DNA from 2 places in the Bacillus sp. EB106-04-04-XG123 genome. Region 1 is predicted to be linked to the other one. Evidence: a T-box and tRNA genes for the amino acid it is inferred to sense, from the RefSeq annotation. Region 1 holds a T-box; the other holds one or more tRNA genes.
The links. A T-box is a leader RNA that pairs with one kind of tRNA and senses whether it is charged. The one in region 1 lies ahead of thrS (threonine--tRNA ligase), so its partner is inferred to be a tRNA-Thr.
Positions count from the first base shown of each region.

Region 2: it encodes a tRNA-Thr, which carries the amino acid that the T-box ahead of thrS (threonine--tRNA ligase) is inferred to sense. The anticodon was not compared.

Region 1 is NZ_JBYTDZ010000006.1:59,147-74,175, reverse strand. Features, by position in the region: gene AC3WTB_RS17370 (DNA-3-methyladenine glycosylase family protein) at 415-1,284, shown strand; gene rlmD (23S rRNA (uracil(1939)-C(5))-methyltransferase RlmD) at 1,387-2,772, shown strand; gene AC3WTB_RS17360 (methyltransferase domain-containing protein) at 3,214-3,975, shown strand; gene AC3WTB_RS17355 (DUF6508 domain-containing protein) at 4,123-4,533, shown strand; gene AC3WTB_RS17350 (hypothetical protein) at 4,566-5,081, shown strand; gene AC3WTB_RS17345 (MerR family transcriptional regulator) at 5,243-6,064, shown strand; gene AC3WTB_RS17340 (MFS transporter) at 6,091-7,278, shown strand; gene AC3WTB_RS17335 (DNA alkylation repair protein) at 7,465-8,295, shown strand; gene AC3WTB_RS17330 (DUF1835 domain-containing protein) at 8,570-9,754, shown strand; T-box leader at 9,829-10,052, shown strand; T-box leader at 10,090-10,314, shown strand; gene thrS (threonine--tRNA ligase) at 10,368-12,296, shown strand; gene AC3WTB_RS17320 (hypothetical protein) at 12,455-13,030, shown strand; gene AC3WTB_RS17315 (hypothetical protein) at 13,048-14,331, shown strand; gene AC3WTB_RS17310 (hypothetical protein) at 14,674-14,955, shown strand; gene AC3WTB_RS17305 (AcpB/EbpR/MafR family transcriptional regulator) at 15,011-15,029, opposite strand, start outside.
Region 2 is NZ_JBYTDZ010000004.1:5,132-20,160, forward strand. Features, by position in the region: gene AC3WTB_RS13040 (glycoside hydrolase family 3 protein) at 1-1,181, opposite strand, end outside; gene pbp4b (penicillin binding protein PBP4B) at 1,195-2,550, opposite strand; gene AC3WTB_RS13050 (PTS transporter subunit EIIC) at 2,564-3,943, opposite strand; gene AC3WTB_RS13055 (MurR/RpiR family transcriptional regulator) at 3,940-4,809, opposite strand; gene murQ (N-acetylmuramic acid 6-phosphate etherase) at 4,824-5,735, opposite strand; tRNA gene AC3WTB_RS13065 (tRNA-Glu) at 5,956-6,030, shown strand; tRNA gene AC3WTB_RS13070 (tRNA-Val) at 6,037-6,112, shown strand; tRNA gene AC3WTB_RS13075 (tRNA-Thr) at 6,116-6,188, shown strand; tRNA gene AC3WTB_RS13080 (tRNA-Tyr) at 6,217-6,301, shown strand; tRNA gene AC3WTB_RS13085 (tRNA-Gln) at 6,306-6,377, shown strand; gene rocF (arginase) at 6,514-7,425, shown strand; gene sigW (RNA polymerase sigma factor SigW) at 7,609-8,172, shown strand; gene rsiW (anti-sigma-W factor RsiW) at 8,187-8,813, shown strand; gene cdaA (diadenylate cyclase CdaA) at 9,032-9,853, shown strand; gene AC3WTB_RS13110 (CdaR family protein) at 9,846-11,264, shown strand; gene glmM (phosphoglucosamine mutase) at 11,289-12,635, shown strand; gene glmS (glutamine--fructose-6-phosphate transaminase (isomerizing)) at 13,214-15,016, shown strand.

The DNA of each region.
Region 1 (15,029 bases):
TTTAATTTTGGGTCTTCTTTTTTGTAAAATGTGAAACTAGGTGAAGCCGGTTATCAATGAGGTAAATATGTTCCTGCAAGATAAAACAAATGATTGCCTAATCCGCTAATTCCTTTGTTCACCTCCTTGATATGTCATAATTATACAAATATATTCAGGGAGGAAGATATCACCCAGAGGTTCTATTTCTAATTTAAGGAAAATGATCCTAAAATGTTGAAGATTGCTGTCGAATGTTAGCTGAATTCGACTAAAAACTTTCGTCTATCCAAAAGGAGAATGACCACAAATAAGGAAGATATAACTGATAAAATCTTGTACTCTTTATGTTTAAAAGTATTCAATCTAGAGAATCATTCATGCAAAATGAAACAATCACATCTGCGTATATTGGCAGAAAGGAAGAGGACATGTATGTGGGAAAAACAGCTGGTGGTAGAGCCGCCGTATCATTTCGATCAAGTGCTTAGACGCTTATCAAGTGATCCATTAAAAGCAGTCGATTTGAGTCAAAGAGAAATCAAAGTGCCGATCAGATTAGAGCAAAAACCGTACGTGGTCATCGTTCAAGCTACTGGAACAAAAGATGCGCCTATGTTCCGGGTGCGATCAAACGGCCCAGAGGAACCCCTTCTTTCTGAGGTGAAACGGATATTTGGCATGGAGCATCAATTACACATGATTCAAGACCATTTTTCTCAAACCAATCTAGCGCCCATTTTTGAGGAGCATATCGGAACGCCACTCATGCTGGATTTTCATTTATATCATTGTTTCATGAAATGCATCATTCATCAGCAGCTGAATCTTTCGTTTGCTTACGAGCTCACGAAACGATTTGTCCATACGTACGGTGAGCAAATAGAAGGTGTATGGTTTGATCCTTTACCAGAAACCATTGCCTCTCTTGAAACAGAGGATTTGAGAAAGCTGCAATTTAGTCAGCGAAAAGCAGAATATGTTATCGATGTATCGAAACGAATTGTGAGCGGCTCTCTTTGTTTAGAGGAATTACACGATTTATCTGATCTGGAGGTAGAAGAGCGATTGCTTCCGATTAGAGGGATTGGACCTTGGACGGTTCAAAATGTGCTCATGAATGGGCTTGGAAGACCAAATCTTTTTCCAATGGCAGATATCGGCATTCAAAATGCAATCAAACGGCACTTCGATCTGCCTGAAAAGCCGACAAAAGAAGAGATGGTAGTGCTAAGCAAGGAATGGACCCCATATTTAAGCTACGCTTCTCTATATTTATGGAGAAGCATTGAGACAGATAAATAAATGAAAGGCATTTTCTCTCTTTGTCCAAGACGTGATATACTAAGGAGATGGAATAAAATGAAGACAACCTATCAATGGTTTAAATAGAACGGAGAGAATAAAGTGAAAGAAAAACAGCAAGGTGCCCTTTTGCAAAAGGGACAGCAGTTCCCGCTTACCATTAAACGCCTTGGCATTAATGGTGAAGGCGTCGGTTATTTTAAAAAGCAAGTGGTCTTTGTCCCAGGCGCGCTTCCAGGTGAGGAAGTGGTGGTTGAAGCAACGAATGTCCAAGCAAAATATGCCGAAGGCACAGTAAGGAAAGTGCGAAAGCGCTCCGAGCATCGAGTCAAACCGCCATGCCCAGTATACGAAGAGTGCGGCGGCTGTCAGCTTCAGCATTTGGCGTATGAGCAGCAGCTAAATGAAAAGCGTGATATTGTCATTCAATCAATGGAGCGTCATACAAAGCTATCGGTTGAAAAGCTTGATATTAGGCCAACAATCGGTATGGAAGACCCATGGCATTACCGAAACAAAAGTCAGTTCCAAGTAGGACGTTCTCACAGCGGAGACATCATTGCAGGACTTTACGGACTGAATTCTCATAAGCTTGTACCGATCAAGGAATGTATCGTCCAGCATCCAAAAACAAACAAAACAACGGGCGTTGTCCGCAAAATTTTAGAGAAATTCGGCGTATCGGTCTACAATGAACGAACAAGAAAAGGCGACGTACGTTCGATTGTCGTGCGTGTCGGCTTTGAAACAGGGGAAGTACAGGTCGTTCTTGTCACATCAAAACCTGAATTTCCAAAGAAAAAAGAAATTGCCGAAGCCATCCAAAAACGTCTGCCTGAAGTGACGTCCATTATGCATAATATCAATGGCGAAAAAACATCAGTCATCTTCGGCCATAAAACATCTCACCTAGCTGGCAATATGGTCATCCAAGAATTTTTAGGAGACGTCTCTTTTGAACTAAGTGCACGTGCTTTCTTCCAATTGAATCCAAAGCAGACGCTAAAGCTTTACGATGAAGCGAAAAAAGCGGCCAAACTGACTGGCAAAGAAAAGGTCGTCGATGCGTATTGCGGCGTTGGAACCATTGGGATGTGGCTCTCAGATGGCGCAAAAGAAGTAAGAGGAATGGATGTCATCAAAGAATCAATTGATGATGCTAAGAAAAATGCCAAAAAACACGGCATGAAAAACGCGACCTATGTGACAGGAACAGCTGAACATTGGCTGCCAAAATGGGTCAAAGAAGGCTTCCGTCCTGACGTCATCGTCGTCGACCCGCCAAGAACAGGCTGCGAGCGCACCTTCTTAGACACCGTCAAACAAGTCAAACCAAAACGCTTTGTCTACGTCTCTTGCAACCCATCCACACTAGCAAAAGACCTTGAATACATGTCAAAAGACTACAAAATCGAATACATGCAGCCAGTTGATATGTTCCCGCATACCGCGCATGTGGAGTGTGTAGTGTCTTTATCTCTTAAATAAAAAGGGAATGACAGCTATGATAGACCAAAATGCATTCAAACGATTCCAACTATATATGGACCCACAGCAGACGAAATTGGTGGACCGAAAACAGCAATAGAAAAGGCAGTAACTAAATGAAAAAACCCTTCCAACAGGAGGGGTTTTACTTTAACTAACAATCTATTTTTTCTTAAGCTCTTTTTTCGTATTCTCTTCTATCATTGTACTTAGACCTCTATAATGAGACATCCATCATGAGCTCTCGATTCTCAAACAAAATCATATCTTACTCAAATATCAGTTGAATGAATTTTGAAATGAATGTCAAAAATCAAGATTCTTACAGGGAGTTATTGAATATGAGACTAAAAGAACATGAAATATAACAACTTTATATATTCGTAAGAGGCCCACCAATTATTTAATCATTAAAACTGCAAAATGATAATTGGAGGGATTATGATGAATGACAAACAGTTTTCTTCATTTATAAAACAAGCAGATGAACCTTTTGTTGGGTGGGATTTCTCATTCATATCTGAAACTGGAAGAATGAAAAGTGAGTTGCTTTCATGGTCATATGGTAGTATAGCTACTTCTCTTGTTCAAAGTGCAAAATCAATGCTGGACATGGGAACTGGTGGTGGAGAGTTTTTATCAAAATTAAGACCTTTTCCAACATCAGTTTATGCTACAGAAGGTTACTTACCTAATGTACCTGTCGCAAAAGAACGATTAACCCCTTTAGGAGTGAAGGTAGTTCAAATTTCTAATGATGAAAATTTGCCGTTTGAGACTGGAAAATTTAATCTTATCATCAATCAACATGAGTCATTTTCATCTCAAGAGGTGAGAAGAATTATCTCGAAAGAAGGTATTTTTCTAACTCAACAAGTCGGTGGACTCGATTGCATAGAGATTAATGAGAATCTAAGGGTACCAATAAATGAAGAATTTATTGATTGGAACTTAAAGCTAGCTTTAAAAGAGATACAGGAGAATCATTTTGAGGTGTTGAAAAGTGCTGAAGAGTTCCCCATTCTAAGATTTTATGATATCGGAGCATTGGTGTATTATCTAAAAGCAATTCCTTGGCAAGTGCCAGGTTTTGAAATAAGTAATTTCAAGGATGAATTATACACCATTCATAAAACCATTGAACAAAAGGGTTATTTTGACGCAAAACAACACCGATTTATTATTTTAGCTAAAGCAATTTAATTGGAAATGGAGTCTTCGAGCTATTTGAAGGCTCCAGATTAATAATGAACTAAAGTCACTCCTGTATGCACGATACATGGCCTGAAAATGTTTCCTTTTATTATTGTCGGGCTTGAAAGCATTCTAAAAAAATAGAGGAGGATAACCATGAAACAATTCGAGATTCTAACAAAATACATACCGAAGCTTCAGGAGGACCATATCGGAGAATGGGTGATCGATCAGGAAAATGATGGAACAACTGAACGCCCAATCCAGATGCCCTTTGTGAATTATTCCGAAACGGTCCAACGCTTTCTTGATGATGTCTATACCTTTGCAGAACAGCATCAAGAAATGGAACTTACCCGCTATAGTGAAATCCTCTCAGAAAATGGAATTGATTGGGGAACGAACGATATGGAGCATGTGGACATCTCAAATTTAAATGCGCAGTGTGTACTTGCTCTCATCATGGAGGCTTTGAGAGCTGAGCGATTTAGTGAGGGAGCCATATTCAATTTCTTTAAAAGTGCAAACATGTTGAAGTGTCTTGAAAGATTAGATTGTTTGGACTAAGAGCGGTTTATTTCAATTATTGGAGTGATCATATGAAAAATAAAACAGATGCAGCCGATACTTTTCCTCCTATGAAAATAGAAGAAATTGATCAAATTTTATTATATGATCTTGATGCAATAAAAATTGAAAAAGAAGATGAGCGTATAAAATTCATTTTACAAGATCCCTATTGTCCTGATAAAAGTCATATTCACAGTGTGTATGTCATTTATAAGAAGTCTATACTCAATTTACTTGAAGGTAGGATTCGTTCTATTCATAGTCATGAATTCATGAGTGCTAAGAAAAAAGATCGAACGATTTCTAAAGAAGATATAGAATATGTATTAGAGATGGCTACAGTTGTGGTTCTTGCAAGTGAAAATAATGGAGTAGTGACGAATTATTTTTATAGTGGAGACGGAGAAAGGTTAGATCGTATTTTTAATATATGCTTAGGTTATTCAACAGACTTACAAAAAGAGAATAAAGTAAGTTTGGAACGATTTATGAATGATATGAAGATTGTTGAGCAGATGGGATTGTTAGAAAAAATTTTAGGATAATGGGCAAAGCCTAGATTTTAGAGAAATCTAGGCTTTTTGCGCTTTTGAAAAATTTATTCAACTTCATCAAATGATTATGCAAATGAAAATCTTCTGTTGACTTTCCCCTTTACTGAAAGGTTTATACTTTGATCAGATCAACAAAACGGAGGAGATGCAGGTTGTTCAAGATTGGCGATTTTTCTATGTTAAGTAAAGTCCCTGTCAAAACCTTAAGGTATTATGACCAAATCGATTTATTAAAACCTAAACAGATCGATCAAGATTCTGGATACCGGTATTACTCAGCTGAGCAGCTGCTTGAGGTTAATCGAATTTTTCTGTACAAGGAATTAGGCTTTACGTTAAAGCAAATGAGTCAGCTTCTTCGTGAAGATATTTCTGTTGAGCAGATTCAGGGCATGTTTCTCTTGAAAGAGAGTGAGATTCAGCAATTGATCGAGAGAGAACAGCAGAAATTAGCGCGTATTAAGGAGCGGATGCACCTCATCAAACGAGAGGGGTGTGTTGAAAAAGAGCAGGAGGTCATCATCAAATCGGTTGAAAGCAAACACATCATGTCTTTTCAAGTCAACGGAACTGTTGACGAAATCCCATCATTCTTTGAAACGTTTCATCATTTGTTACAAAAACATCCGCAAGAATTGAACTCTGAGCCACAAATCGTGCTGTGGAGGGAATCACTTGCTAAAGAAAGTGAGTTCGAATTTCAGGTTGGGTATTCCGCTAAAGCGTTAAGGGGCTCTCTGCCTCAGGGAATTACGATGCGCACGTTACCAGCTGAAGAAACCATGGCGACGCTCCTATTTCATTCAGATTCTCCATTTGCACAATCTGCTTGTGTTGACCTGGCGACATGGATCGAAAATAACGGATACCGCGTGAAAGAAGATCAGCCTGGCAGAGAGATTTATTACCCATTGTCTGAAAATGAAGAAGGAAGACTCATTGAAATACAAATTCCTATAAAAAATGAAGTGTAAACATTGCCCAAAGGAGAAACGTCACGATGAAAAATAAAGCCGTTGTTTATTTACTTGCTTTAGCAGCCTTCTTAATCGGAACAATCGAATATATCATTACAGGGATTATTCAAATGGTCGCAGATGATTTACAGGTCACGACATCAGCTGCTGGTTTATTGGTCACATCCTTAGCGCTCTCCGCAGCAATCGGCGCACCGATTGTCATTGCACTAACCATCAATATCGACCGCAGAAAAATATTATCATGGATGCTGATCATTTTTACTTTAAGTAATATCCTCACAAGTGTCAGCCATTCGTTTGAAATGGTGCTGATGACAAGGATTTTACAAGGAATTAGTGGAGGGACGGCCATTGTGGTGGCAATGGCTGTGGCTACTCGTCTTGTCGAGCGAGAAAAAAGAGGAACAGCCATTGGCATCATTTTAATGGGATTAAGCAGTTCCTTGGTTTTAGGTGTGCCAATCGGGACATTTCTAAGCAGCATGATTGGATGGAAAGCATTATTTGCAGCCATTGGATTGATCACGCTCATTCCGCTGATTGTTGTATATAGGCGCATCCCTTCTATGAAAGAACAAGAACCGGTGACGCTAGGTATGCAGTTATCAATTTTAAAAGATAAGAGAATTTTGCTGGCAGTGGCAGTGACGCTATTCTATGTTGGGGGATATTCCACTTTATTTACCTATTTAACGCCCTTCCTGCAAGAATCAGCAAACCTTAGCATTACAGAAATCAGTGGCATTTTATTACTAGCGGGAATATGCAGCTTTTTGGGCTCCAGTCTTGGAGGGGTAGCAGCAGATAAAAAAGGCCCAACATTCACGATTTTCTCCGGAATTATTCTACAAATCATCATGCTTATGCTGCTAGCATTTGTGACAGGGAACCTCGTGGTCATGGTGGCGGTGATCATGATATGGATGATTGCAACATGGAGCACATCGCCAGCTCAGCAGCTATATCTTGTCACACTTGTACCTAAATCTCCTGATATCGCATTAAGTGTCAATACATCATTTATTCAATTCGGATTTGCTTTAGGCTCGGGTTTAGGAGGACTTGTACTAAGCAGGACATCTATATTGAACCTCAGCTGGATCAGCGCTGGAACGGTTCTTCTCGCTTTGCTCATGACCATCTTGATGGTGGCATTTGACCGAATCTCTCAGCAGAAGAGTTTGAAGGTGATGGAGCAAGGAAGGTAACATAGATTCACTAGTATTGAGGGAACTACTTATTTCGGTAGTTCCTTTTTGATTTGAAAAATGAACCAGTTGAGGAAGTTTATTTGCTACAATGGGAGTGAATATCCAAAGGTCTTTAAGCGTTAATAACAAATGACTCCAAAAAATAATGACAAAAATGTACTGGTAGACAGGAGAGAATACATAATGCCAATAAGTGAGAAGATCATCAATCGTAAAGGCGCTCGAAAGGGGAGTGACATTCCTCATGACGTCTTGATTCTTTTGAATCAGGGAGAGTTAGAGAGTGTCAATTTAACTGAATGGTTGGCTGTCAATCACGTGACTCTATTACAGCATGTTTTGCCGTTTATTGGTTTAGACAAACATTTAATCGATCTTTCAGCAGAAATCGCCAAACAAAAAGCGGGGTCAGGCATGAAAGCGATTCGTCTTATCGGTCATTTGTTAGATGAAGTACTGCAGGAAGAAAATGAGGAAAAAAGAGTGGAAGTCATACAGGCATGCAGCCGTCACATATCTGATAGCATCCGCTGTTGGGCTGCTTATATGAACAAGCAGCATTCATCCTCTTTGGAAGAGAAACTAGCGTACATTCAGCCATTTGCAGCTGATCATCATTTTGGTGTACGCGAAATTGCTTGGATGTCAGTGAGAGAAAGTCTAAGTCAGCAGCTCGATCAAAGTATAGAATATTTAACAGAATGGGCAAAAAGCGAGGATGAACATATTCGTCGATTCTCTGTAGAATCGATCCGTCCAAGAGGTGTATGGACAAAGCATATTGAGTTATTAAAGCAGGAACCAGAGAGGGCACTGCCAATTCTAAATCACCTCAAATCTGATCCATCAACATATGTTCAAGATTCTGTAGGAAACTGGCTGAATGACGCTAGCAAAACACAGTCTGATTGGGTACGAAACATGTGCGAACAGTGGTCAAAGGATTCTGAGACAAAAGCGACAAGCAGGATTGTTAAAAAAGCTAAGAGAACGATTGTGAAGGGGGATTTGTGAATTAGAGCATGATCTACATTCCTTTTATGAGGAGATTTCTATCAATAAATCAATTGGAAAGAAAGTCTCAGAGAGTTGTACGCAAATAGCCCCATTTCGTGGGGCTTTTCGTTTTTCGTAAAAGTCTAGCTACCACTGTTCTGCCATGATTACTTCTGTAAAGATCTAATCATCTCCTCGTCATACTTTTGAATGAAATTGACTCAATAGAATTGACGCAAGAACCATGAATAGGTGAAGATGAAATAAACTGTAAGATAAAGGGAGACGGATGATGATACATATCATATTTGGGGCGGCAGCTGCCGGTAGTTTAAAACAAGCAATACGTGAAATGAAGCAAGATCAAATAGATGATGTCATCTCTTTTGATGATATTTATTCAATTGGGCCACTTCTACATTTACACGAACATGAAGGACAAGCGAACCGTATAGAGTGGCTGCGTAACGTGATGTCAAATGAATTTGGCTATTTTGATGACATGGTCAACGATCAGCATAGAATGCTTCAGCAAATAAAAGAAATAAAAGCTGGCAGTCGTATACTCATCTGGACAGGCAGTAATGCACATGAGCAAATTGGCTTGAGATATGCCGTCTATTTATTAAAAGAAAAAAGGGTTGAATTGTCAGTAATCAATACAACGACAGCATTTGATCAGCTGTTCAATACGAATACAAGAAGAATGATCCTTCGAGATTCCGGAGAAATCACATCTGAAAAATTTAAAATTTTGTATGAGAGTAAAGAGCATAGTCACATAGTGACAAAAGAAGAGAGAGAAAGATTACAAAACGAATGGCTTTCATTTGCTAAAGAAAATGATACGCTTCGGATATGGCAAAAAGGACAAATGATCAGCGTACCAGAAGATGAATTTGATGCTTATTTAGTGAAAATGGCTAAGCGGCTTCATCAGTCCGCGCCAGAAGAGGAGTATATCGTCACTCCACGCTTAATAGGAGAAGTCATTGGTCATTTAGATCAGTATATCGGTGATGATTTTATTGAATATCGATTGAAGACATTAATTGATCAAGGGATGTTTGACATGAAAGGAAAACGAACTTCCATGCGTTATTACTCGATTAAACTGACAGAGTTCGGTCAGAACTTCAAAAAATGGGTGTGCTGTCGAGAGTTTAAGGATCATCCTTTTGTGAAAATTGAAGGAGATTACGGTGGTGAACCTTTTCATTGCGGGCATTGTCAATGTCATTTAGAAAGAGATGATGTACCAATGAGTGATACCCTTTTCTCAAAGTTATGGAATTGGAATATACAGTATGGCCGCTGGTTTGACGAAGAAACCGATGATTTGCAGCCAAATGGTGTAGACATGGAAAAGAAATTCAATCAAGAAGGAGAGAGAATCACTGAAGAAGTGAAACGGGCCTTATCACCTGCGTTTCAAATTGAATATAGCCCAAGTGAATACACACAATATTACATTTAAAGAATGAATTTCAAAAGCTCTTCACAAAATAATCCTTTACATCATCCATCATCATCATGTAAGATATGGAGAAATTAAAAGCGAAGAAAAGGACATGAGCCATTTTTACTGGTTATCAGAGAGGGAAGTCACGCTGAAATCTTCCTAACACAGAAAAGTTGTCTTACCACCTTTGAGCTGTATTGGGGAAATTACAGTATCCAATATCGTCTACGCCACGTTACGGCACCAGAGCCATAAAGCGAATACGCATTATGGGAATTTGGGTGGAACCACGGATCACACATTCGTCCCTCTATGAGGGATGGGTGTGTTTTTTTGTACACTCATATAGGATCATTGCTTTGAAAAGGACATGAGCAGCTTTTATCGGTTACCAGAGAGGGAAGTCACGCTGAAATCTTCCTAACGCAGAAAAGCTGTCTTACCACCTTTGAGCTGTATTGGGGAAAATTGCAGTATCCAATACCGTCAATGCCGCGTTACGGCACCAGAGCCATAAAGCGAATACGCGTTATGGGAATTTGGGTGGAACCACGGATTACACATTCGTCCCTCTATGAGGGATGGGTGTGTTTTTTTTATTTCAAAAAATAGGAAAGGTGTGTCAGTTATGAGAGAAAACATGGTGAAGATTCAATTTCCAGATGGAAAGATAAAGGAGTTTCCCGCAGGTACGACTGTTGCAGATGTTGCCTCCCATATTAGTCCGAGCTTAAGAAAAAAAGCAGTGGCGGGAAAGGTCAATGATCAAATGGTTGATTTAAGTGAAAAGCTAAACAGCGATGCTGGGCTGTCTATTGTCACACTTGATTCAAAAGAAGGGGTTGAAGTGCTGCGCCATACATCAGCACACGTATTAGCCCAGGCTGTGAAAAGGTTATATGACAATGTCACACTGGGGATCGGACCTGTCATTGAAAATGGATTTTACTATGATATGAAGCTCGATCAAACATTAAGCGTAGAGGATTTGGAAGAAATTGAAAAAGAGATGAAAAACATCATAAATGAGAATCATCCCATCCAAAGAAAAGAGGTCTCTTACAAAGAAGCAGAAGCGCTGTTTGCACATGATCCATATAAGCTGGATATTTTAAAAGGGTTACCCTCTCAAGAAGCCATCACAGTTTATCAGCAAGGAGAATTTGTAGATTTATGCCGCGGGCCGCATGTACCTTCTACAGGGTACTTAAAGTCATTTAAACTAACACGTGTTGCAGGGGCTTATTGGCGGGGAGATAGCAATCAGGATGTCTTGCAGCGAGTGTATGGTGTAGCGTTTCAGCATCCAAATCATCTAGCTGATTATCTTCATTTCATGGAAGAAGCAAATAAACGTGATCACCGGAAATTAGGGAAGCAGTTATCCCTCTTTATGTTTTCAGAAGAAGCACCAGGCATGCCGTTTTATTTACCAAAAGGTCAGATTGTCAGAAATGAATTAATGGCCTTTTCAAGAGAAGTGCGAGGAAAAGCGCAATACGAAGAAGTGAGTACACCGTTTATGATGAACCAAGAGCTTTGGGAAAAGTCAGGGCACTGGGATCATTATCATGAAAATATGTATTTCTCAGAAGTAGACCATACAAGCTTTGCTTTAAAACCGATGAACTGTCCAGGGCATATGCTCATGTTCAAAAACAGCTTATATTCATACAGAGACCTCCCGATCAGAATGGCTGAGTTTGGCCAGGTGCATCGTCATGAATTTAGCGGAGCGTTAAATGGATTGTTCAGGGTCAGGACATTTTGCCAAGATGATGCTCACATTTTTTTAAGAGAAGATCAAATCGAAGCTGAAATCAAACGGATTTTCCAATTAGTTGATCATGTGTATCGGACATTTGGGTTTGAGTATTCCGTCGAGCTATCCACTCGTCCAGAAAAAGCCTTAGGGGATGATGCCATTTGGGAAATATCCGAAACAGCACTAAAAAATGTGCTTGATCGTCTAAAGGTCGACTATCAGCTAAATGAAGGAGATGGGGCATTTTATGGCCCGAAGATCGATTTTCATATTAAAGATGCCCTGCAGCGGAGCCATCAGTGCGCCACAATTCAGCTGGATTTTCAAATGCCTGAGAAATTTGATTTAACATATATCAACGAAAATAATGAAAAGGTACGGCCAGTTGTGATTCACAGCGCCATTTTTGGTTCTCTAGATCGTTTCCTTGGCATTCTCATTGAGCATTTTGCGGGTGTCTTTCCATTATGGCTAGCACCAGTACAAGTACAAATCATCCCAGTCTCAACTGTTCACCTTGATCACTGCTTAAAGGTGCAGCAGCAATTAAGAAGTATCGGAATAAGAGCAATAATCGATGAGCGTGATGAAAAACTTGGCTATAAAATGAGAGAAGCACAAATGCAAAAAATCCCTTATATCGCTGTCATTGGCGATACAGAAATGCAAGACAACACACTAAATATTAGACAGCACGGAGAAAAGACTTCAAAGCAAATGTCTGTTGAGGATTTTAAACGTTTGGCAGCTGAGCAAATAAAAGACAGAACAGCTGCTCAAGAAATGATGTGATGATTTCATTACGAAGAATGAGACGTCCATTGAATGATGGGCGTCTTTCCCTTTCCATTTCTGCAATGGAAAGGGAAAATATTGAAACATTTTTTCGGTAAAATCGTAATAAAGATAGAGCGTTCAAAAGAAACATTTAAAACGGAGAGGAGTATTACATGGATCAAGCTGCACTGAAAAAGATGAGGACAAAACAAGTAGTTATCTCTAATTTACTATTCGGCGTGATGATCTTGATTTTTTTTGTTTTGATTCAAAAAGTTGAGATTCAATTTACATATTTCTTTCTTTGTTTAGGAATCTTCATGCTCCTTCAAGGCATTTACGGCTTGATCAAAAAAGGATCAACAAAGTCTTTCATTCCCATTTTTGAGCAGGTAGCCATTTATGAAAAAGAAAAATTGGGAAAAGAGTGGGAGAAAGAACAAAGAGTGGAGAACATTTGGAAATTGATATTGAGCGGGCTTATGTTCTTCCAATCATTTAGTTTACAAACAATACCAGATTCATTCTTTGAAATAGAACTTAAGTTTCTCATTTTCTTATTTGTTATGGCTCTAGCCATTATCAATATAAGCATGCTCTTTCGCTTTAGAAAAATCGATCGGTCGACTGAAGCGCACGGATTAAAAGGCTTTACAAAGGAATCAAATATGCTGGCAATGGCATTAGGATTATTATCAGTGATCGTCATATTCGGCTTTATCGTCATCTTTCTTCTTCCATTAAACTGAATTTTGAGGTGAAACAAATGAATGCAAACATACAACAACTGATCGATCAGACAAAGGCGAAATTTGGCTTAGATCTTTACTATCTAAAAAGGCACAATTTTCATCGTTACGTCAATATGTTCAATGAAACGGTGTATACATTGAATATGGAATGGTTTCCCACCCATGAAGCTGAACCAGAGGACGATGATCTAAACCCGGACGGCACTGCTGTGATTGACGTGAATTTGAATACAGGGCAGGTTGAAACGGTTATTTTTGTCATGGATAAAACCTTCGCGAAGAATGGTGTCACATTTAAGAGGCCTTATCCAGCTCATGCCATTCAATGGATTGAACAAGAAACAGGGTTGATTGATGGTGAGCATTTTCACTTGCAACAAAAGGAGAAAGGGGAACTTTTTTTCGAAGAAGCAATAGATGGTGTGAAAGTGACGCCTTCAGGCAGAATCGAGGTGAAATGGAATGAACATGGGCAGCTCATTCACTTTATACATCGAGGGCCATTTATGGCAAAAAAACGACTAAGAGCTGAAGAATATGTGCTTTCCATTGATAGGATCGAGGGTTTAGCTCAGCAGCAAGTGCAGCGGTTTGATTGGCCCTCCTTCGAGCAGAATCGAATCCGCCCTATATTTGCGTTAGAAGAAATTTATGTCAAGAACGATGGAACAGGAACGATACCATTTGAAATTGGACGTGAAGAAACACATTGTATACACATGAATCAGGTCATGGAGTGGAATGAACCTTTAACCAAAATCTTTGAAAAAAAGGAAATCAATATAAACGAGGACATTACTGCTGAACAAGCCTTCTCACTGGAGCCTTCACCAGATACATTCCCGATCTCAAAAGAAGAGCAAGCGGAGTGTATCAAAGCGGTTCGCACCTTTTTGGCGCAAAAATATTCAAAGGATACAGGGAAGTGGGTGCTTAAAACACTCCACCGTGATCATGGCTATATCGAAGCGATATTAAAAACGAATGAGCAAGAAGGCTGTGGATTTATGGATAAGATCAAGGTCTTCATTGATCCCAGCACTTTTGAAGCCATTAATTACATAGATAAAAAAGAGATGTTTCAAGTATGCGGGATACTCAATCCATCTCAAACAGCTAGTGAAATCACCATTTCTCAGAAAGAAGCCTTTGAAACATTGAGAGAACGCCTCGAACTTACACCCATCTACGTCTATGACGATGTGCAAAAACAATATGTTTTATGCGGCAAGCTTGACTGTCATGATGGCGTTGATGCAGTGAGCGGCGAAGTATTCTCTTTGACAGACCTTTCATAACTTCTAAAAGAACAGTGAGTAGCTGTTCTTTTTTGTCCTATTTTCCTCTTTTTAGAATAAAAATGGAATTTTGTAGAAGGAAGTTGTCGTTTCATCACGAAAGAAACAGATAAGAATATGATCATAGGTCCATCGGTGGGAATTCGTATTTCATACAGTAAACGTCATACATATGGAAAACTCATGACAGTAAAGTTGATCTACAAATCTTTTAGAAGAAAAAATGACATTGTGTCTCTAGTAGTATGCGAAAATAGGCGGACTGAGATCATAGGGTGAGTTGAACATGTTTGTTTTAGGTAAGCTTAAAGCTATAAATAGAAGAAAGTGAGGATATCTAACTTGAGTACATTGGAAGTGTTTCGTCAGTTTTTGGTTGACCATTATCCTGCGTTACAAGATGAGCTTTGGTTGCAAGATGTTGATACCCTTCGAATCTCTCCTATTCTTCATCCTTTTCTGAAAAGCAAGCTGCCAGAAGGAATCGAAAAATTCACTTGTGTCCTATTCACGCAGCAGACAGATCAAACTGCTGCACCGCTCAAAGTCTACCTTCTATTAGATGAATATGAGCAATCGCTTTATGCTATTGATTTGATGAATGAACAAATAGCGCTTCATTAATACAGAAGCAAAAAGCTGCTTGAGAGAGCTCCTCAGCAGCTTTTTTTGGTGAATCTTAGTTTGTCATATCAACC
Region 2 (15,029 bases), on a different contig from region 1:
CCGCGTTTGATTTTCAATTGAAGAATTTTTTCGACGGATTCGTTAATCTGCGACATCGGAATTTCTTTCTTTAAAATCGCTTGTTTGACCGCATTAAATACATTCTCCAGGTTTTTCTCTGTTTTTAATGAGGTAACTGGTGCTGGCATGAGAGCGATGTCGACGCCTGCTTTAATGGCCATCACTACGGCTTCTTCCTGTCCAAAATTTTCTGCAATCGCTTTCATGTTTAGGGCGTCTGTCACAACAACACCTTGAAAGCCCATCTCTTCTTTTAATAAGTGTGTGATGACTTTTTTTGATAAGGTTGCTGGAACCATGATGTCCTCGCCATCTTTCTTGCTTCGATACGTTGTGTCATCAATGGCAGGAAATTGCACATGAGCGGTCATGACCATATCTGCACCAGCATTGATCGCTTGTTGGAACGGATACAGCTCAACCTTTTTTAAACGATCTAGGTCATGCTCTACGAGCGGCAAGCCATAGTGACTGTCGACCGCTGTATCACCATGTCCCGGGAAATGTTTTAGTGTGGAAATGGTCTTTTCCTTTTGAAGTCCTTTCATGGTTTGAAGGCCAAGTCTAGAGACAAGAGCAGGATCAGAGCTAAAGGAACGGACACCAATGACGGGGTTGTTTGGGTTGTTATTCACATCAAGCACAGGAGAGAAGTTTGTATTAATCCCCAAGGCGTTTAATTCTTTTCCGATGATTTTTCCTGTGTCATATGCATTTTTTTTGCTTCTAGAGGCACCAATCGACATATTTCCTGGGAAATGTGTTCCCTTTTGTAACCTTGTGACGATTCCGCCTTCTTGATCAATAGAAATGAGTAAAGGAATGTTTGGTGATGCTTTTTGAAATTCGTGGGTGAGTTTCACGGTTTGTTCCGTATCAACGACATTCTCCGCAAATAAGATGACACCACCTAGATGATATTTTTCTACAAGGTGAGATACTTCGTTATTCATCTTTGTGAAGCCTGTAGGTGCGGATTCATCTTTTGTTTGCCAATTGCGAAAGTCCGGCATGAGCATTTGACCTATCTTTTCATCCAGTGACATGTCTTGAACCATTTGTTTAGCGGTGGGCAGAGAGGCAGAGCTAACCTTTTCCGTTGGAATGGAAGAGGTTAGCAGGGCTAAAACTAGTGCAGCGGGAAAGAGAGCTTTCAACATCGAATTCCTCCTTTTACTTAAAAGATTCGTAGATTGCAGTCATGATGCTTCCATAAGTACCAGTTGGGAACAGGTCACCTTCAAATTGATTAGGATTGGTTTCTGGTGAAACAACGGGTGAATGTTTCTTATTCGTCAGCAAGACGACACCTAAATTGTGTTTAGGATCAATCAACGTCATTGTGCCGGTCCAGCCAGTATGTCCATAGGCTTCGTTACTTGCATATTTTCCAAACATCCATTCCATGTCAGTATGACCGTTTTTTCTCCAGCCTAGCCCGTAAGTTGGGTTCGTATCAGAGGAGGCTGTAAAGAGATCGATGGAAGCTTGATCAAAGATGGTTGTTTTTCCATAGCCTCCTTTGTTAAGCATCAGCTGAAGCAGCACGGCCATATCTGAGGTATTCGAGAAAAGTCCAGCGTGGCCGGAGATACCTGCCATTGAGTAATATGCTTTCTCGTCGTGTACTTCACCTAGCAGGGTGTACCGTCGGATGTTTTCAAAATCGATTACACCGTCTCGTGAATTGCCTAAACGTTCTGTTGCTGCAAAATGCTTCGGCTTGAAGCCTTTTTGCAGCGGATTGAACATTGTGTGTTTGAGACCTAACGGCCGATAAATGGTTGACTCGACATATTGATCAAGAGGCATGCCTGTTTTCTTCTCGATGATCATGCCCAGCAGCATGTAATCAATATCACTATAAATGTGCTGGGTACCTGGCTTGTATTGCAGCGGTACTTTTGGCAGCCATTTCATCGTTGTTTTTCTATCTTGAGAATAAAAAGAGCCAGCTGATTCTTTGCTATAAAATAAGACACTAGAAGGGAGACCGGCAGAATGGGTGAGAAGATCCTTTACCCGGAGCTGGTCTTTACCGGTTACCTTTGCATCAGGTTCATCCTGAAAATCTGGAAGGATGGTCTGTATTTTTTCGTTGACATCAAGTTTTTTCTCGTAGACAAGCTTTTGCAGGGCATAGTTGGTCGCATACATTTTTGTATTGGATGCCAAATCGAATAGTGTATCCTTTTTCATTTTTTTATATGATTTGAGCGCTGTTGTACCATCGTATTTTTGCCGGTAGCCATAGGCTTTTTGATGGACGATCTTTCCGTCCTTGATAATGATGAGAGCGGCTCCTGGAAATCCTGCTTTGATGTCATTTTGAATCATTTGATCAACCTTCCTCAGCTGCCTGGAAGAAAAACCTACTTGTTCCGGTCGTTTTGCTTTTTTTAAGACGGGATATTCTTCAGGTGCTGTTTTAGACAAAGACGATACAGGATGGGAGCTAGTTGCAAATGTTTGTACTGGTAACCCAAGGAGCATGAGCAGACATGTGATCAAGAGAAAACATTTCTTCAAGGTCTAGACCTCCTTATTGATTGTGATCCTCGAATTCAACAGCCATATCATCATGAAATCCAAATAAGTATGTGAAGAAAAATCCAGCAACATATGCGATAAATAGTCCAATTAAGTAAAGAAGCATTTGATGTGTGTGAACAATAAAGGTTAATGGAAGACCAGATACACCGATGGCTTTCGTCGCGATTTGGAAGTAGGCTTGAAAAGCGCCGCCGATTCCTGCACCAAGACAAGCGGTGAGAAATGGTCGTCCTAGCGGGAGTGTGACACCAAAAATGAGTGGTTCACCAATGCCCAGCATCCCAGAAGGAAGTCCACCAGCAATGGCTCTTTTGAGCTTTTTCTTTTTTGTTTTCATATATATGGCGAATGCAGCGCCTACCTGTCCTGCACCGCCCATAGCGAGAATTGGCAGAAGCGGGTCATCTCCAATTGAATTGATGAGTTCCATATGAATCGGTGTCAGCCCTTGATGAAGTCCTGTTACAACAAGTGGAAGGAAGGTCGCACCAAGAACAAATCCTGCGAAGATTCCGCCCATATTTAATAAGTAAGTCAGTCCTGAGGTGATGGCATCAGATATAAATCCGCCGACTGGCATGAAGACAACATATGTGAAAATGCCTGTAATGAGTAGTGTGATGGTTGGTGTGACGATGATATCAAGAGATTGCGGGACGAAGCGTCTAATTCGGGTTTCCACAAGTGCCATAAAGATGGCGGCTAGAAGAACACCGATGAGTCCGCCTCTGCCTGGTAGAATATTTGTGCCAAATAACATAATGTCTGCGGAGGCTGGGTTAATAATGAGAATACCAGCTAATGCGCCTAATGCAGGAGAGCCTCCAAATTCCTTTGCGGCGTTTGTTCCGACTAATATCCCTAGGTAGGCGAAAAGGCCAGAACCTATAACTGTTAAAATAACTGCGGCTTGAGATTTTTCGTCAAGCCAGCCTGCTTGCACGATCGCTTTTGTAATCCCAGTAATAAGCCCTGAAGCAACAAGTGCCGGAATGATTGGAATGAAAATGCTGGCAATCCGCCGTAAGAACAGCTTGAACGGTGTGCGGTTTTTTTGTGAAATGGCTTGCTTGTTTTTTTGTGCTTCGTTGTTTAAATCATAAGAGCCAGACGCATTTAGAAGCTGTTCAAACGCACTTGATACTTGGTTGACAACACCGGTACCTAAAATGATTTGAAGCGTTTCTGCTTCGACGACGCCAATAACGCCATCGAGTTCTTTGATTGCTGTGATGTGAACTTTTTCATTATCGATCGGTGTAATTCGAAGACGTGTCATACAATGTGTATGGGAAGAGATATTTTCAGAACCACCACAGAGTGAAAGAATGTCTTTCGCCAACTGCTGATATTTCTTTTGATGACTCATGTTGAATCCCCCTTTGTTTTTCGTTTCATGGAGCGGATGGCATGCCTTGTCTTGTCAATATATTGCGCTGTCTCTTCATATTGACGAGAAGCTAAACTGAGGAACAAGACATCAATTAAGTAGAGCTGTGCCATTCTAGAGGAAGTGGCAGCACTGCGAAAAGGTGCTTCATTGGAACCGGACGTCGATAGGTGAACATCACATAAAGCAGAAACGCTAGTATGACCTGGATGTGTTAAAGCAATGGTTTTCACTTGGTTGTCTTTTGCGAGCTGAAGGGCTTGAATGATGTCTAACGTTTCTCCTGAAAAGGAGATACCAAACACAATGTCATTCTCTCCTGCATTTGCAATGACCGTAGATGCAATGTGCATGTCAGTGAAGGCTGTCGCTGCATAGTTAATTCTGAGAAATTTCTGCTGGGCATCAGCTGCGACGATGCCAGATGCACCAACACCGATAAAATGAATTTGGTTTGCATTCAGCAGTAATTGAACAGCCTTTTCTAAAGCATCTGCATTTAAAATAGAAGCGGTGTCCTTAATCGATTGAATCGAGTTTCCTGCTGTTTTTTGAATAATGGATTGAAGCGGTTCATCTTGTTCGATATCTCTGTAGCCTTGTTTATCGTCATGCATCAAGTCTCCAGCGATCCGCATTTTTAAATCTTGATAGCCATCCAGCCCGAGAGATTTACAAAGACGGATGACTGCAGAGCTGCTTGCGCCGGCTGCCTGACTGATTTCGTGTACTGTACTTTTAATGACTTTGTCAGGATGGGCAAGGATATAGTCTGCAATGATTTTTTCAGATTGGGGGAGCTTTGATTTGATTGTGTGTAGTAGGGTAAGTCCACCTGCTGACATGAGCTCTGCCTCCTTTAGGATTGATAACGTGAGATCGCTTTGTCGATGTGGCCATTCGTTTTGCTCAGTAAATCTTTGGCTGTTTTCTTGTCTGTGTTTGTTTGGAGCATGACGATGGCAGTTTTGACTTCTAAGTCTGCTGCTTCGAGAGTCTTTACGGCTTGTTCGTAGGAAGCATTTGTCACATGTTGAATGATGGTGATGGCGCGTTCTTTTAATTTATGATTGCTGACTTTTACATCAACCATCAGGTTTTCATATACTTTGCCTTGTCTGACCATGACTGAGGTGGAAAGCATATTTAAAATCATTTTATGAGCGGATGCGGCTTTCATTCTTGTTGACCCAGTAATGGCCTCTGGTCCTACAATGACCTCAATGGCGCAATCTGCAAGCTCGCTAATTTCTGCTTGTTCATTGCAGCTGAGTGCTACTGTTTTAGCTCCAATTGACTTTGCATAGTTTAAAGCGCCGATGATATAAGGGGTCCTACCGCTTGCGGCAATTCCGACGACTGTATCTTTTGATGTCAGGTGGATGTGTACTAAATCCTGTTTGCCGGCTTCTTCACTATCTTCCACATCTTCGGCAGCTTGAGAAAAAGCTGAGTCTCCGCCTGCCATGATGCCTACAATGACATCAGGTGAGACGCTATAGGTTGGGGGACATTCGACAGCATCCATTACGCCAATTCTGCCGCTTGTTCCGGCGCCTAAATAAACGAGTCTGCCTCCATTTGAGATGGATTCATAGGCAAAGTCACTTGCTGTTTTGACATGGGGAAGTACAAGGTTGACTGCTTGAGCGACCTTCATATCTTCTTTATTAATCATCTGGAGTATTTCAAGCGGATCTGCTTGAGAAATTCCCATTGTGTTGGGGTTTCTTGATTCTGTTGTCAAAGAACGCAGTTGAGATGGCTGCATGTGACATACCTCCTTATTTCTTCATTTTCAGTATATTGAGTATGATATGAAATTTCAATATTATATTTGAATATTGAAATTATATTTCAGTCGAAATGTTGAATAAATAGGGAGTAAATAGTTAGAAAATAAAAAAAATAAAAATCCCCTTTACAAAAGGGGGACAACCTGTATATAATAACTTTTGTCAGCTTCACGGAAACAACAAACTTGACAAACTGGCCCGTTGGTCAAGCGGTTAAGACACCGCCCTTTCACGGCGGTAACACGGGTTCGAATCCCGTACGGGTCACCATGATGTGGAGGATTAGCTCAGCTGGGAGAGCATCTGCCTTACAAGCAGAGGGTCGGCGGTTCGAGCCCGTCATCCTCCACCATATGCCGGTGTAGCTCAACTGGTAGAGCAACTGACTTGTAATCAGTAGGTTGGGGGTTCAAGTCCTCTTGCCGGCACTGTTTTTTCTTTATCAATTCCATATGTGGAGGGGTAGCGAAGTGGCTAAACGCGGCGGACTGTAAATCCGCTCCCTCCGGGTTCGGCGGTTCGAATCCGTCCCCCTCCACCATTTTTGGGCTATAGCCAAGCGGTAAGGCAACGGACTTTGACTCCGTCATGCGTTGGTTCGAATCCAGCTAGCCCAGTTAAGACACCTTTTTCAAAAAGGTGTCTTTTTTTATGTTGGCAGAGAGAATGTATAACTATTCAAAATGTTGTCGAGTTGAGTCAGAAGGCATCAAGAAAGTAAAATATAAGCATGAACGGAAAGGGGATGTACATATGGGAGAGCAAAAGAAGGTCACGATTGTTGGAGTTCCGATGGACTTGGGGCAAACGAGAAGGGGCGTCGATATGGGGCCGAGTGCGATTCGTTGTGCAGGCGTAAAAGAAAAATTGGAAACGCTCTCATTTGATGTGGAGGATCTCGGAGATATTCCAGTTGAACAAAGAGATGATGAGAAAGGTTTATATACAAGTGAAAAGCTGAAAAATTTAACGGAGAATGCTGGTGCGAATCAGCTGCTTGCTGAGAAGGTTGACAGTATTGTGCAATCAGGTTCGTTTCCGCTCATTTTAGGTGGTGATCACAGTATTGCGATTGGCACACTTGCTGGGGTAGCCAAGCATTATGAAAACTTAGGAGTCATTTGGTATGATGCACACGGGGATTTGAATACGGAGGAAACCTCTCCTTCTGGAAATATTCATGGCATGCCGCTTGCTGTCAGTCTCGGTTTTGGGCATGCAGATTTAACGAACATTGGCGGTTATTCACCTAAATTGAAACCTGAAAATGTCGTTATAATTGGTGCTCGATCTTTAGATGAAGGAGAGCGGGCATTGATTCGAGAGAAAGGCATTAAAGTCTATACGATGCATGAAATTGATCGTTTAGGGATGACAAGGGTGATGGAGGAAGCTATTGCTTATCTAAAGGAAAGAACAGATGGTGTCCATCTCTCGCTTGATTTAGACGGGCTAGACCCAGCGGAATGCCCTGGTGTAGGCACTCCGGTAGCAGGCGGCATTAGTTACCGGGAGAGTCATCTTGCAATGGAGCTTTTAGAGGAGGCGGGTATTTTAACGTCTGCTGAATTTGTTGAAGTAAATCCGGTTTTAGATGAGAAAAACAAAACAGCAGAAGCGGCTGTGGCATTAATTGGATCGTTAATGGGTGAAAAGCTATTGTAGAGCGGGACTTGTTCCCGTTCTTTTTTGTTTTGGGAAAATTTAAGGATATGTTAAGGTTTTTACCGGTTGATAAGCGTAACACACTGTCAAAAATTTGTTACACTATTTTTTAGAGGAGAATGAAACCTTTTGGAAAGAGGTTCGTATACATAAAGACCGGTGAAGGCAGAGGTTGAATATACTATGGACACAATGATTAAAAAGAGAATTAAGCAAGTGAAAAAAGGCGACCAGAACGCATTTGCAGACATCGTAGACCTGTATAAAGACAAAATTTATCAGCTGTGCTACCGTATGCTTGGGAATGCACATGAAGCGGAGGATATTGCGCAGGAGGCGTTTATTCGTGCTTATGTGAATATCGAAAGCTTTGATGTGAATCGTAAGTTTTCCACGTGGCTGTACCGCATTGCAACCAACCTGACCATCGACCGTATTCGCAAAAAAAAGCCGGATTACTATTTAGATGCAGAGGTGGCAGGAACAGAAGGATTAAATATGTATTCTCAAATTGCTGCTGATGGCATTTTGCCAGAGGATGAGGTGGTGTCTCTTGAATTATCGAGTACCATTCAGCAAAAAATTCTAAGATTACCCGACAAATATCGTTCGGTCATCGTATTAAAGTATATTGATGAACTCTCGTTAAAAGAGATTAGTGAGATTCTGAATATACCAGTTGGTACGGTGAAAACGAGAATACACAGGGGTAGAGAGGCTCTCCGGAAACAGTTGAGAGACCTTTGAGTGAGGTGATTTTGATGAGCTGTCAGGATAGAATCGTCCAGCTTATGCATCAGTATTTAGACGGGGACATTGAGCCCCAAGACGAAAAAGAATTAAAAAGCCATCTGCAATCGTGTGAGGAGTGCCGTACTCATTTTCAACAAATTGAGAAATCCATCGCGCTAGTGCAGAGTACATCTCATATAGAAGCACCATCTGATTTCACTGCAAAGGTGATGGCAGGTCTTCCAAAGGAGAAAAAGCGTGTGTCGGTTCAAAGATGGATCAAAGCTCACCCGCTGATGGTAGCCGCTGCCCTCTTTCTCATTTTAATGGGAGGTAGTCTGTTCACGAGCTGGAATACCGATCATAATTTCAGTGTGTCAAAGCAGCCGAATCTCGTCGTTGAAAATGATACAGTGACCGTACCTAAAGGGGAAACCGTAAAGGGTGATGTCACTGTCAAAAATGGCAAGTTGATTGTAGAAGGCAAGGTTGATGGAAATGTCACCGTCGTCAATGGGGAACAGTTGACTGCTTCTGCCGGACAAGTCACTGGTCAAATTAATGAAATTAATGAAGTGTTTGATTGGATCTGGTACAAAATGAAATCAACAGCACAAAACGTAATGCGGGTCATTGGGCCAGAGGAGCAAAAGTAACTCAATCGGCTTAAGAGCAGTCTCTAAGGGGGCTGCTCTTTTTTCTATACATTGGTGAGATTCACGCATACTAACAAGTCAGCCAGATATGGCAACTATTTTCCTTGCTGAAACAAAATGTGGTATAATAGCCACGCTATGTATTGATACATAGGCTCTTTTTATATTAAAAAAATGCATCAAACGAAGAATAACTGAAAATTCTGGAGGACGAGGAAATGGCTTTAGGGGATATTCCTTTTTTGCAGTACCTCGGTAATGCTGTTGATATTCTCGTTGTTTGGTATGTGATATATAAATTAATGATGGTCATCCGCGGAACAAAAGCGGTTCAGCTTTTAAAGGGAATTGTGGTCATTGTTCTCGTCAGGATGGGAAGTGCGTATCTCGGTCTTAACACACTTCAATGGCTGATGGATCAAGCGATTACGTGGGGATTCCTTGCGATCATTATTATTTTTCAGCCAGAGCTAAGGAGAGCGCTTGAGCAGCTTGGGCGCGGCCGTTTCTTCTCAAGAAGCGGGACACCTGTAGAGGAACAGCAGCAGAAAACGATCGAGGCAATTACAAAAGCAATTAACTATATGGCGAAACGCAGAATCGGCGCGCTGCTGACAATTGAGCGCGATACCGGAATGAATGATTACATAGAGACAGGAATTCCTTTGAATGCAAAGGTGAGTTCAGAGCTGCTCATTAATATTTTCATTCCGAATACACCGCTTCATGACGGTGCTGTCATTATGAAGCGGGATGAGATTGCAGCTGCAGCTTGCTATTTACCGCTGTCAGAAAGCCCTTTTATCTCTAAGGAGCTTGGGACGCGTCATAGGGCGGCAGTCGGAATTAGTGAAGTGACAGACAGCTTAACTGTCATCGTTTCTGAGGAAACTGGCGGCATTTCTGTCGCAAGGAATGGTGATCTTCACCGAGAATTGACAGAAGAAGCGCTTGAAGAAATGCTGATTGCTGAATTTAGTAAGAACAGCAAAGATGCTTCCTCGACCAAATGGTATTGGAGGGGCAAGAAAAATGGATAAGATTTTGAATAATCGCTGGGCCGTTAAGCTTCTTGCATTGGTCTTCGCTTTATTGCTGTATGGTGCAGTCAATTCAGCGCAAGCGCCCACGCCGAAAAAAATCGGTGAATCCTTTTTCCCAACATCGACGACAGATGAAGCAACTTTAACTGACATTCCTGTTAAAGCGTATTATGATGACGAGAAATACGTTGTCACCGGTGTGCCGCAGACAGTCAATGTCACGATTAAAGGATCAACAAGTGCTGTGAAAACAGCAAGACAAACAAAGAATTTTGAAATTTACGCAGACATGCAGAACTTATCGACAGGTACACATAAAGTGGAGCTGAAGGCAAGAGATGTATCGAAGGGACTCACACTATCGATTAATCCATCTGTGACGACTGTGACGATACAAGAAAAAACGACAGCTGAATTTCCTGTTGAAACTGAATTTTATAATCAAAATAAAATCAAAGACGGCTATTCACCTGAACAGCCCATTGTGAATCCGAAAAAGGTCACAGTTACTGGATCAAAGGACGTCATCGACAAAATTTCTGTCATTAAAGCTTTTGTGAATTTAGAGGATGTCGATCAGCAAATTGAAAAAGAAGCGAAGCTCACTGTGTATGATAGCAGCGGGAATGAGCTGCCAGTCGAAGTAAGTCCGTCCGTGGTGGATATTACGGTTCCAATCTCGAGTCCGAGCAAAAAGGTTCCGTTTAAACTTGAGCGGACGGGCAGCTTGCCAGAAGGGATCAGCATTTCAAGCATTGAGACAAGCCCGAGTGAGGTCACAGTGTACGGCTCTCAAAAGGCACTGGATGCACTTGATTTTATTGATGGCGTCAAGCTGGACCTAAGTAAGATCAAAGATGATACGGAGATTGATGCCGATATTCCGCTGCCAGATGGTGTGAAAAAGGTATCACCCGAAACTGTTAAGATCAAAGTGAAGGTTGCAACAGCTGAAGAAAAAAAGATCGATAATGTACCGATTTCTGTCGTGGGTTTGAGCAAGGATCTCACATCTGATTTTGTGAGCCCATCTTCTGGACGGATCACGTTAACAGCAAAGGGGTCGAAGAGTGCGATTGATAAACTAAAGGCTTCAGATGTTGAAGCCTATATCAATGCAGGGGACTTGAACGAAGGAACCCATGAGGTCAAAGTTCAAGTGAATGGTCCTCAAAATGTGACATGGACATTATCAAGATCAAAGGTCAAAGTGAAACTCACTTCTACTGATACAGAGGATCAGCCGGCGTCGACGAATGATCGAAAGGATCAAAAAGATCAATCAACTGATGATGATGATCAGGATGAGAAGAGTAAAGAAGAATCCACGCAAGATAAAGCAAAGAAAGAATCAAGTCAAAGACAGCCGGTCAAAGAAGATAAAAAAGAGGACGAAGCGTCCTCTTGAATGGAAAAAAGGAGCGATTGAAACATGGGCAAGTACTTTGGAACTGACGGTGTAAGGGGTGTAGCAAATAGCGAATTAACGCCAGAGCTCGCATTTAAAATTGGGAGATTTGGCGGCTATGTGCTCACAAAGGATAAAGAACGTCCAAAGGTACTCGTTGGACGAGACACACGTATATCCGGTCATATGCTGGAAGGAGCGCTCGTTGCAGGCTTACTTTCAATTGGAGCTGAAGTGATGCGTCTAGGTGTGATCTCAACACCTGGTGTGTCTTATTTAACGAAGGCAATGGATGCTGAAGCGGGTGTCATGATTTCTGCTTCACACAATCCAGTTCAAGACAACGGCATTAAATTCTTCGGCGGTGACGGCTTTAAGCTGTCAGATGAACAGGAGAATGAAATTGAGCAGCTGATGGATCAGCCAGTCGATCAATTGCCACGCCCGGTTGGAGCGGATCTTGGAACGGTCAATGACTATTTTGAAGGCGGTCAGAAATACTTGCAATTCTTGAAGCAGACAGCGGATGAGGATTTCACAGGTATTCACGTGGCGCTTGACTGTGCACACGGTGCAACCTCTTCTCTAGCGACACATTTATTTGCAGATTTAGATGCTGATGTGTCTACAATGGGAACATCACCAAATGGACTGAATATCAATGATGGTGTAGGCTCCACTCATCCAGAGGCACTTTCTGCTTTTGTGAAGGAGAAGGGTGCAGATATTGGTCTTGCGTTTGATGGTGACGGTGACCGTTTGATTGCTGTCGATGAAAAAGGTGATATCGTAGACGGCGATCAAATTATGTACATATGTGCACGTTATTTGAAGGGTGAAGGCCGATTAAAGGATGACACTGTGGTGTCTACGGTCATGAGTAACCTAGGTTTCTATAAAGCGCTTGAAAAGCAAGGCATTAAGAGCATTCAAACTGCTGTTGGTGACCGCTATGTGGTCGAAGCGATGAAAAAGGACGGCTATAATGTCGGCGGTGAGCAATCAGGCCATTTGATTTTCCTTGATTATAATACGACAGGTGATGGCATGCTTTCTGCGATCATGCTTGTGAATACGCTCAAAGCGACAGGGAAAACATTATCAGAGCTTGCAGCGGAAATGGAAAAGTTCCCGCAGCTTTTAGTGAATGTGAAAGTGTCTGATAAATATAAAGTAGAAGAAAATGAAAAAGTAAAAGCGGTGATCCAAGAGGTCGAAAAAGAGATGAATGGTGACGGCCGTATCCTTGTTCGTCCATCTGGAACAGAACCGCTTGTACGTGTTATGGCTGAGGCAAAAACAAAAGAGCTGTGTGATGAATATGTAGCTCGAATTACGGCTGTTGTGAAAGAAGAAATGGGTATTGAGTAATAGATGAAAGCAAATCGCTAGCAGCGGTTTGCTTTTTTTTTTCGAATAAACGACATAATTGGATGGATCTGTACGAATCATATAAGTGAGGGCAACTTGAAGCTGCCTTCATACATAGGAGAGCACATCAAAGGTAGAACGTGACAAGCCTCATCGCATATAGTGTATGGAGGTCTCACTTTCTCAAATGAAGGCAATCACCTGCTAAATTGTGATTGACGGAGGTCAGACCTTATAGTACAATCATCCTTGTGTTACTGGATTTTTATTCTATCAGGAAAGGCAGGGTAGATGTTCAGAAACTCTCTTATAATTATAGCGCCCGAACTAAGCGATCGGACGAAAGATGCTTAGTTGACGAGGATGGAGGTTATCGAATTTTCGGCGGATGCCTCCCGGCTGATCAAAAAAAGAGATCACAGCCGTAAGTGTTTCTTTAAACCAAAGAGGTGACTCTTTGTACAAAGGGAATACACATGATCTCCCAAAATAAACATGTAGAGAGGGACGAAGAAATGTCCCTTCTATTTTAGTAGGCTTTCTTTGTCCCTTTCACATGATCGGGAGGAAGAATATTTATGTGTGGAATCGTAGGTTATATTGGTCAGAATGATGCGAAGGAAATCTTATTAAAAGGTTTAGAGAAGCTTGAGTACCGCGGGTATGATTCAGCAGGTATCGCTGTGGCAAACGAAGAAGGCGTGCATGTGTTCAAAGAAAAAGGACGTATCGCTGAGCTTCGTGAAGTCGTGGATGCAGACGTAGCATCTTCAGCAGGAATCGGACATACACGCTGGGCAACTCACGGTGTACCAAGCCATCTAAATGCGCATCCGCATCAAAGTGCTTCTGGCCGTTTTACGCTTGTTCATAACGGTGTCATTGAGAACTATGTACAATTGACACGCGAATATTTACAAGACGTCACACTAAAAAGCGACACAGATACAGAGGTTGTTGTTCAAGTCATCGAACAATTTGTCAGCAGAGGTCTTGATACAGAGGAAGCTTTCCGTCAAACGCTTCTTCAACTAAAAGGCTCTTACGCGATTGCCCTTTTCGATAACGAAAACAAAGAAACAATCTATGTGGCGAAAAACAAAAGCCCATTATTGGTTGGTTTCGGCGAAGGATTCAACGTTGTGGCTTCTGACGCAATGGCGATGCTTCAAGTAACAAACGAATATGCGGAATTAATGGATAAAGAAATGGTCATTGTTACTAAAGACGAGGTTATTATTAAAAACCTTGACGGTGATATCATGACACGTCCTTCTTATATCGCTGAGCTTGATGCAAGCGACATTGAGAAAGGCACATATCCTCACTACATGTTAAAAGAAACGGATGAACAGCCGCTTGTTATGCGTAAAATCATCCAAGAATATCAAGACGAAAACGGCAAGCTGTCAGTCGCTGGCGATATCGCAAGCGCAGTAGCAGAAGCAGACCGCATTTACATTGTGGCTTGTGGAACAAGCTACCATGCTGGACTTGTCGGTAAACAATACATTGAAGACTGGGCAAAAGTACCTGTAGAAGTCCATGTAGCAAGTGAATTCTCTTACAACATGCCGCTTCTATCGAAAAAGCCGTTGTTCATCTTCCTTTCTCAATCTGGGGAGACTGCGGACAGCCGTGCTGTACTTGTTCAAGTAAAAGAGCTTGGCCATAAAGCATTAACGATCACAAACGTACCAGGATCTACGCTTTCTCGTGAAGCGGACTTCACATTGCTCCTTCATGCAGGACCAGAAATTGCAGTGGCTTCAACAAAAGCCTACACAGCACAAATCGCTGTACTTGCAATTCTTGCATCCGTTGCAGCTGAATTAAACGGTCAATCTCTTGACTTTGATCTTGTGAAAGAACTTGGTATTGTAGCAAACGCAATGGAAGCCCTTGTCGATCAAAAGGATGAAATGGAACAAATCGCTCGTGATTTCTTCACAGTGACACGTAACGCATTCTTTATCGGAAGAGGACTTGACTACTATGTATGCCTTGAAGGTTCACTGAAGCTAAAAGAGATCTCTTACATCCAAGCAGAAGGCTTTGCTGGGGGAGAACTCAAACACGGCACGATTGCTTTAATTGAAGAAGGCACACCGGTCATTGCCCTTGCAACGCAAGAGCACGTGAACCTCAGCATTCGCGGTAACGTCAAAGAAGTCGTTGCACGCGGAGCAAACCCATGTGTCATCTCACTAAAAGGCCTAGAAGACGAAGGCGACCGTTTCGTCCTTCCAGCTGTACACCCAGCACTTGCACCACTTGCATCTGTTGTCCCATTACAGCTGATCGCTTACTACGCAGCACTTCACCGCGGGTGTGATGTGGATAAACCACGTAACCTTGCGAAGAGTGTGACGGTGGAGTAGGGATTAAATAAGA